Linked DNA regions of Saccharobesus litoralis. The protein of the gene in region 1 interacts with the protein of each later gene in a pairwise test. Links are inferred from orthologs where the notes say so. Each region holds a gene or a part of one and is shown on either strand. Other genes may lie near its edges.

Region 1 (5,418 bases):
TTAGCATCTGGGTAATCTTGTTGGGTTAACGTACCACCATGCCCAGCAATAACTTGCCAATGCCAATCGACACTTTTTACATTCTGCTCAGATCCTACTTGTTGCTGCGGGTCGTCAAGCCGCTCCCCTTGCCGTTCAGCATAACTGTTGCCTAAAACCCCCAAGCCAACATACAGCAAAACAGCCAAACGCAAACATAACAACTTCATGTTCGCCTCAGCCAAATTTTGAAAGGAACTGTTATAAGCTTAGGTTATTTAGATAGCTTTTTGAGATAACTTTGTTCTAATTGCTCAGTGAGAGTTAATTAAATTGTTATTAAAATGTAACATTTAGGGCGTAAGCAATAACCAGCACTTGCGGTAAGGTTAGTAAAGGCAAAAATAATGCAACTTTCCAAGAGCCTAGAGTTTGCTTGATCACCATAACTTCAGTGTAGTCAGTCGCCACCCCAGCCATTAAAAAAGCAAAGCTATTTCCAGGGGCTTGCGCTCGGGTCATTAAATCGCCAGCAATAGGCGCTGAGCCTTCCGAACACACTTCAATAATAGTCGCGGCTACCAAGGTCAAGCTTAAGCCAATCAAGGTCGGACCAAACCAATCTTGAAAGTTATCCAAACTGACAAAAGTCCGGATCGCCACCGCCATTAAAATACCAATCAGCAACCACTTGATCACAATAACAGAGCCTTTTACACCTTGCTGCAAGGTATTTTGCCACCACGCTTGATTAAACTGCGTCGCCCTAAGCGAGGCTTTAGCGGCAGGCCAAAATTTAAAGTCGGCTGCCAACGCATGCTGGTAAGGGTTTTTCGGTAAAGTGCCGTTTTGTTCAAAGCGGTCAAACAGCCAGCCGGTACTGAGTGCCAATAAAGCCGATAGCAATACAAAAGCCAGTGTCCATTGCCAGCCCATTAAGGCGATCAAAATCAAAGTAAGTGAAATAGAATTCCACGGGCTAGCAATCAAAAAGGCCATGATCTGCCCGAGACTGGCGCCTTTTTGGTACAATTTCATGCCAACCATTAATATGCCGTGATTACATAAGTCCATTAACACACCAGCAGCGGTTGCCCGTAGCAAACCACGCTTAGTGCCGCCTTGACCTAAAATAGCGGTTACAAACTGCTGAGGTATTTGACTTAACAAGCCAACAAATAAAATAGCTAACAACACACTCCACCACATGGTGTTCACCAATTCATACACGCCAAACGCAGCATGTTGCCATGAACTGTGGGTTGTCTCGCTCGACACTAATGCCGTCAGGTACAACCCCAAGCAGGCCAATATACTTAGCCAAAGCACATAATCTAAGCGGCGCTGCGTTGGTGCACAGCAACCCGCAGCCTGATGGTCGGATTGTTCAAGCCCACTCGGCTTTGGCTGTTGGCACGTTGTAGTTTGCGTTGCCGCGTGACAACAAGATGGTGTTGCCACAGCCTCTTTATGCGCGTGTTTATGCTCGTGTTTATGTGCGCGTTTAGGTGTAAATGGCGTACCTTGGCTATCGGTATTTGGTGCAACCGAGGTGATCTTTAGCTCAGGCTCAAGCTCAGTCTTTGCTTTAGAAGAACAACAATTAGACATCATCAACTATCCTTTAAGTTTTGTTGAGTTGGTGATTGGGCACAGAGGGCTTCGAGAATGGCACAGCGAGCGCCCTCATCGCCTGAACAGCGATCAGCTAGGGCTTGCAGGGTATTTTGCATTTGCTGCAAGGTGGTAATTTGCTGTTCAATCAGCGCAATTTTGTCGATAACTAGGCGTTTCACATCTTTACTGTGGCGCTGTTGGTTACTGGCTAAATCCATCATTTGCCGGCATTCATCAAGTGAAAAACCTGCCGCGCGACAGCGTTGAATAAACTGTAATTGATTAACTTGCGTTTGGCTGTATTGCCGATACCCATTGGCTGCACGCTCAACTGGCGATAGCAAACCTTGCGCTTCGTAAAAACGTATTGTTTTTACCGGTAATCCGGCGAGTTGGCCAACTTGACTAATCTTCATTATGACAACCAAAATCGTTCACATAATGTAAGTGTAAACCTTACATCTAGTGTAAGGTCAAGCCAAAAACAAAATTACTATAGTCAAAGCGATCAGGTTTTAGGGGAAGCCGTCAAGCTTCGAATCCCCATGAGCATATGCTCTATTATGTGATTGGGGTTGCCTAAAGGGATTTAGGTAGTAGGACGACGCAGGAGCCAAAGTCGAGAGTAAGCGCAGACAATGAACCATAAGACCTGAGTGAGAAGACTATAAAAAGCACAAGCTACAAAGGCGTTAACTCACCTAAATTAAACAACGCTGATTCACCTGATTGCATTTGATGCCAGTGTTCATTGGTGGTTAAAGGCTTAGTCGCAATTACAGTAACCACATCATTGGGCGTAGTTTCTTGTTTAAAGTCGACCGTCATTTCTACATCTTGTAATGTTGCTACACCAAAGGGCGCGCGGCGGGTGATCCAGTGCAAGTTATTACTGCAATGGCAATATAAATAGCGACCATCACTTAAGAAAAAATTGGCAATACCCATAGCGTTTAATTGCGCGGCTAACTTATCAACATAACGGAATAAAGTTTTCATATCACGCGGCGCTTTATTGGGATATTTGTCTTTAATACGTGACAATAACCAACAAAACGCATGCTCGCTATCGGTTGTACCAACCGGTTGATACCACGACAGTTTTAGCAGCTTTATCCCTTTTAATTGGCCATTGTGGGCAAATGTCCAATCTCGTCCCCACATTTCTCGCGAAAATGGATGGGTATTCTCTAAACTCACCCGACCACGGTTCGCTTGGCGTATATGTGAAATAACACAACAGCTTTTAATTGGGTATTGCTTAATTAGTTTAGCGATTTCAGATTGGCAACTAGGCAAAGCATCTTTGAAAGTGCGACAGCCTTTGTCCTCATAAAAGGTAACACCAAAGCCATCTTTATGAGCAGCTGTTTGGCCACCACGCACCATTAAACCTGAAAAGCTAAAACAGATGTCGGTCGGTATATTGGCACTCATGCCAAGTAATTCACACATAACTCAAATCAACAGAACAATAACAGTTGTTTAGTGTAGCTTAGATTGACGTAAACCAAGTACATAACTAGTTGAAAATATTATACTTAGTATTGCACCTAGCGCGATGGTTTTAATAATGTCTGGCGTACCTGCAAGGTAATTAACCAGATAAGATACCCCTATCATAAACCCTGTTTGCACGGTAATAAACATAGCTAAAGCGCGGGCACCATGGTTGAGTTTTTTCGCTGCAATTTCATTAGTAACAGACAATAGCAAGGTAATAGAAAACGAATACAAGCCATAAACCCATGCTGAGAAAAATGCCGCCGCTGGGTCTAAGTTGTAATTAACCCATAAGGTCCAACTGGCGTAAATTAGAAAGGCTCCGACGGCCATCAGCAGCAATCGCCAAACAGGACTAAGTTTAAACACAGCAAACAAATGGTAACCCCTAAACTTGTTATTAAATCAAATGCCTTCTATTATCCAAATATAGTCTTCTCGCTCAGGTTTTATGGTTCATTGTCTGCGCTTACTCGCCCCAATCACATAGTAGAGCATATGCTCATGGGGTCTCGAAGCTTGCCTACATGGATGTAGGTAAGGAGCGTGAGCACGGATGCGGTAGCTTTGACGGCTTTGCTTACATGGATGTAAGTACTTAGGTTTCGTCTGGAACTAGAAACCCGCCCCTAAAACCCGATCGCTTTGACTATACAAAGCTAAATGAATATCGCCCATTTAGCTTTTTTGTTTGTTTTAATATAAGCCAAGACATACTCATCAATACCATTTTATGCTAAGACACCTACCCTGCTTTATCATTCGCCCAATCATCACCCTGTTGTTATCGTTAAATTTAGTTTATTGGGGTAGTTTGATTATTCTCGGCGGGGTGATCAAACTCTTGCTGCCAAGCCAATTAAAATTTAAATGGTCACGTGTGCTTGAAAGCTTTATGCACGCTTGGGCTTATATCAATATGCTGGTTATCCGCTGCTTTAATCCGATTGAGTTTGATGTACAAGGCATTGAGCATCTAAATACGCGCAACTGGTATTTACTGCTAGCCAATCACCAAAGCTGGTTCGATATTATGCTGATCAGTTATTTATGTATCAACAAAATGCCGGCGGGCCGCTACTTTCTTAAACGTGAATTACTGAAAATTCCTTTTATTGGCCTAGCAGCATGGGCGTTGGACATGCCGCTAATGCAACGCTATAGCAAACAATATTTAAGCAAATACCCAGAAAAGCGCGGATGCGATATTGCCACCACCCAAAAAGCTTGCGAAAAATTTAAGTTTATACCCGTCACGGTTATTAATTTTGTTGAAGGCACGCGTTTTACCAAGCAAAAACATCAACTGAAACAAAGCCCTTATCGCCATTTACTACCCGCAAAAGCGGGCGGGATCGCCTTTGCATTAGCCACCATGGGTCAGCAATTTTCCGGTATTTTAAATACAACCTTATGCTATCCAGACAACCCAGAGGGAGCAATGCACGCTGCCGCCTGCGGAAAACTAAAAAGGCTAACGGTACGCATTGAATTTATCCCTATAACCACGCAACACTTAGGCGATTACGATAATGATTTAGCTTTTAAACAAGGCTTTCAAAATTGGCTGAATGGCTTATGGCAGAAAAAGGATATAGAACTGCAAAAATTAAGAGATAAAAACCAATAACTCAATTTTAAGTAATTTATTAATCAGTAATTAATCAAAATTACGACTCTGCTCTATACTTTAATGATTATTCAAAAACTTAAACCTTTTTTGCATATGCTCCGTCGGTCATTATCAATAAGCCTAGTTGCTATGCTTAATACTTTCGCTTCTATGCCTTACGCCTTAGCGGTCGAAAGTATTTGGGATATGTCATTGCAGCAATTGATGCAAATCGAAGTGGTTACGGCATCGAAAAGCGCAGAGCAACAAAATAATGCGCCAGCGAATATCACTGTCATTTCAAAGCAGGAAATACAAGCATTTGGCGCCAATAACCTGCACGATATATTGCGTAGAGTCTCTGGCCTCAACCCACTTAGCGGCAGTGTATTGCGCGATAACTTCGTTTCTATCAGAGGGCAGCATTCCAGTTCAATTGATCGCCGCACACTGTTATTAATCGACGGACGCCCCTTTCGCGATGGCAACACAGGCGGATTAAACACCACTATTTACCGCACGTTTCCAATCCAAAGTATCGAGCGCATTGAGGTTATCAAAGGCCCCGGTTCTATCCTATACGGTAGTAATGCCACGTCGGGGGTGATCAATATCATCACCAAGCCAACACAAAAAAACAGCCTGAAACTTGGAGCCGGCAGCTTTGCGACGCAATTACTTGAAGGGGCCTATGGCTACCAACAAGG
Region 2 (4,105 bases), 1.6 Mb from region 1 along the record:
CATCTGTGTCTGTTCCGGTAACAAATATTCTTCTCATGATAAATTGCGGTATTCACTTAGTTTAAATGTTTTTTAATTGACCTTTGATATACGCGATGTGCCAACTGACCACTTTCTCATTGTTGCATGTTGGGTACAGTTCCTCTAACTGACGTAAAACCGCTTTAGTCAACTTGCGCTGCTTGTCACTATTAACCACTTCATTGGCACCTATCCCTTTAAGCTCATGCATAATTGATAAAACATTAGGATAGCTTAGCTCTTCTACACAACTTAACACATTGCTTGTAAGTGAGGAGATCGCCTGTAATTTGTGGCGTAACGTATCTTCAGCCAAAAATTGATTAATATGGCGGGTTTCATCCAGTTTTAACCAAGTTTGATTGAGCTCGGCTAACGTGCCGTCTAATAAGGTCGATAATACAAAGCAGCCATTTTTCTTGAGGTGTTTTTCAAATTGGGAAAATACTAATTTAATGTCACACCATTGAATGGCTAAACTTGAAATAATCAAATCAAACTGGCCAAGTTCAGGTAAATTTTCGATGTCTGCTAAAACGAAATCGCGTTGATAGCCTTTTGTCGTCATTTTGCTTTTTGCGACCTCAAGCATACCAGGCGCAATATCCACTCCAACATAATCAAAGCATGAAATTTCTTGCTCTAATTGAGTTGCTAAATCAGCCGTGCCGCAGCCTAAATCTAAAATACGTAGCGGTTGCGATGAATTATCAGACAACGATTGTTTTGCAAGTTTACAAACGTGTTTAACAACGCTTTTTTGTAAGCGGGCTATTTGATCATAGGCTTTAGCCGCTTTACTAAACGCGTTAGCTATACGTACCTTTTGTTCAGGTTGTAAACTAGGACTCATTGCACACCTGACTAATAGTTTTAGTTAAGTAATCAATATCTTCAATTGTGTGCTCAGTGGTGAGCGTAATACGCAATCGACTGCTATTTTCAGGAACGGTTGGCGGACGGATCGCCGTTAACCAGATCCCTTTTTCTCGCAATCGGTTAGCTACCGAAATCGCCTGCGCTGCATCACCGATAATGACAGGTTGAATAGCAGAAGTAGAATCCAATAATGATACTTTTTCATGCGCCAAGTTTGCTCTGAACCTTGCAATAATACTGGCTAACTTTTCTCTGCGCCAAGCTTCACTCTTTAACACATCAACGGCTTTGCTTATAGCAGTAGCCTGCGCAGGAGACATCGCCGTGCTGTATATATAACTGCGAGAAAATTGGACTAAATAATCAGTAACCGGTTGAGTACTGGCGATCATAGCACCAGCTAAACCGAACGCTTTACCAAATGTCGCCATTAAAATATCCGGTCGCTGTGCATTTTGACAATGCCAAGTTCCTTGACCTTGCTGGCCATTAACACCTATGCCATGCGCATCGTCAATCATGGTTAATGCATCATGCTTTTTCGCCAATAATTGAATATCTTTAATGGGGGCACTATCGCCATCCATACTAAACACGCCTTCTGACACTATAACTTTGTTTTGCGCATGCGCTTCAAGGCGATTGGCTAAATGCGTCATATCATTGTGCTTATAACGTATTGTTTTTGCCTCACTCGCTAAACCACCATCAATCAAAGATGCGTGATTGAGCTTGTCTTGAATAATTAAATCATGCTTATCAAATAGCGTTTTTAGTAATGTTGAATTAGCAGAAAAGCCTGTTGAAAATAGTAAAACTGACTCATACCCTAACCAGTCAGCCAATTTATGCTCTAGGTCTTGATGAATTGCGTGATAACCATTTATTAAGGCACTACCTGTAGAGCCGCAACCATAAATATCAGCACCTTTGGCGTAAGCGTCTTGAATATCGGGATGTAAACTCAAGCCTAAATAATCATTGCCTGAAAAATTAAGATAAGACTGACCTTGAATAACAACCGTGCGGCCACGCGGTACACTGGCGTAACGTTGACGATATAAAGCTTGCTTGTGCCGAGCGTCTAGTGAAGTTTGAAGCTGAGATTGGAATGTTAAAAACGACATATAAACTGAAAAGCCAAGACTGGTATAAATCCAACCTTGGCTTTTATTGTAACCCTAAAATATAAATCTGAAATTTAAATTTACTGGCTAATATAGTCAAAGCGATCAGGTTTTAGGGGAAGCCGTCAAGCTTCGAGACCCCATGAGCATATGCTCTATTATGTGATTGGGGCGAGTAAGCGCCGACAATGAACCATAAGACCTGAGCGAGAAGACTATAATATTGCCAAGTATCTCATTCAACGAAAGTTAGCTTGCTTCGTAGAACATTTCAGGTTGTTGCGCTTCAACAACGGCCTCCATTAAGGCTGCTTCAGTGACCTCATCAGAATACCCTTGTTGATTTTCGGTATTAATGCCTAACTTAGCAAATAATTCCATATCTTTATTTTCTTCTGGGTTTTCTGTCGTCAGTAGCTTTTCACCATAGAAAATCGAATTTGCTCCAGCAAAGAAACACATAGATTGCATTTGTTCATTCATTTCGGTACGACCAGCGGATAAACGAACATGCGATTTAGGCATCATAATACGAGCTACCGCTATGGTACGAATAAATTCAAAATGATCAAAATCCTCTAAATCTTCTAAAGGCGTACCGTCTACTTTTACCAACATATTAATTGGTACACTGTCTGGGTGCTGCTCAAGATTGGCTAATTGAATAAGCAAACCTGAACGGTCATTGGCAGTTTCGCCCATACCCAAAATACCACCACTACACACTTTCATACCGGCATCGCGTACATTTTGTAACGTGTCCATACGATCTTGATAAGTACGAGTGGTAATAATTTCCCCATAAAACTCTGGAGAGGTATCTAAATTATGATTGTAGTAATCTAAACCGGCTTCTTTTAATACATATGCTTGTTCACGAGTCAGCATTCCAAGCGTCATACACGACTCCAAACCTAGCTCTTTAACCCCTTCAACCATTTTTAAGATATAAGGCATATCGCGATCTTTAGGATTACGCCAAGCAGCCCCCATACAGAAACGGCTAGAACCGTTCTTTTTAGCAATACGAGCTTTTTCAAGTACGGCTTCAACTTCCATTAACTTTTCTTTTTCTAAGTCAGTATCGTAGCGCGCACTTTGCGGACAATATTTACAATCTTCAGGACAAGCTCCCGTTTTAATCGAAAGCAAAGTCGATACTTGAACTTCATTTGGATTAAAGTTTTCACGGTGCACACTATGTGCTTTAAACAGTAAATCATTGAAAGGTAATGCAAATAGCGCATTAACTTGCTCTAAAGTCCAATCGTGGCGTAGTTCAGTCGACATAAATATTATCTTGGTTAACTCATAATTTGATGGACAGTTTATGCTAGCGCTTTAAACTGTCAACTAAAAGCTCCCTCAAAGTTTACTAACGGATGATTTTTAAACAATGATAGATTATCAATTTGACCGAGACCATATTTGGCACCCTTATACATCGTTAACAAAACCTCTTCCTGTTTATGGTGTAACAAAAACGCAAGGATGCGAAATTCATTTAGATAATGGTCAGGTACTCGTTGACGGCATGTCATCTTGGTGGGCAGCCATGCATGGCTATAACCACCCCGTTATTAATCAAGCGATGAAAAACCAAATCGATAATATGAGCCATATTATGTTTGGTGGTCTTACGCACGAACCTGCTATTGAACTTTGTAAACGTTTAGTCGAGTTAACTCCCAAAGGATTAGATAAAGTATTTTTATCAGACTCTGGCTCTGTATCTGTCGAAGTGGCTTTGAAAATGGCGGTGCAATATTGGCATAGCCAAGGTAAACCAGAAAAAACCAAGATAGTCACTCCGCGTAACGGTTATCATGGCGACACATTCGCCGCAATGTCGGTATGTGATCCCGTTACAGGTATGCATTCTTTATTTAGCGGCGCAATGCAACAACAATTATTTGTTGAGCGTCCCACGCCTCGAATTGAAGCGCAATGGCATTCTGATGCCATCAATTCACTAAGAAAAACGTTAAGCGACAACCACGCAAGTATCGCTGCCCTAATCCTAGAACCGATTGTTCAAGGTACCGGTGGTATGAATTTTTATCACCCTGAGTATTTAC

Evidence for each region. The genes of interacting proteins can lie anywhere in the genome.
Region 2: the proteins of C2869_RS21300 (region 1) and bioB interact in binary tests that used the Escherichia coli proteins (3 or more experiments, as listed by UniProt). The link is inferred for Saccharobesus litoralis from one-to-one orthologs.

The regions. Positions count from the first base shown.
Region 1 is NZ_CP026604.1:5,556,148-5,561,565, forward strand. Bases 1,165-3,987 are described here. They hold C2869_RS21300 (class II glutamine amidotransferase), read right to left. Parts: upstream 3,052-3,987; coding sequence 2,278-3,051; downstream 1,165-2,277. Other genes in these bases: C2869_RS21290 (permease), read right to left, coding at 1,165-1,593; cueR (Cu(I)-responsive transcriptional regulator), read right to left, coding at 1,593-2,012; C2869_RS21305 (hypothetical protein), read right to left, coding at 3,082-3,468; C2869_RS21310 (acyltransferase), read left to right, coding at 3,833-3,987. In the rest of the region: C2869_RS21285 (reprolysin-like metallopeptidase), read right to left, coding at 1-209; more of C2869_RS21290, read right to left, coding at 319-1,164; more of C2869_RS21310, read left to right, coding at 3,988-4,729; C2869_RS21315 (TonB-dependent receptor plug domain-containing protein), read left to right, coding at 4,862-5,418.
Region 2 is NZ_CP026604.1:3,975,454-3,979,558, reverse strand. What follows is about bases 1,298-4,105. They hold bioB (biotin synthase BioB), read right to left. Parts: upstream 3,318-4,105; coding sequence 2,277-3,317; downstream 1,298-2,276. Other genes in these bases: bioA (adenosylmethionine--8-amino-7-oxononanoate transaminase), read left to right, coding at 3,424-4,105; bioF (8-amino-7-oxononanoate synthase), read right to left, coding at 1,298-2,027. Outside these bases: bioD (dethiobiotin synthase), read right to left, coding at 1-37; C2869_RS14440 (methyltransferase domain-containing protein), read right to left, coding at 62-874; more of bioF, read right to left, coding at 864-1,297. UniProt on the Escherichia coli protein: Catalyzes the conversion of dethiobiotin (DTB) to biotin by the insertion of a sulfur atom into dethiobiotin via a radical-based mechanism.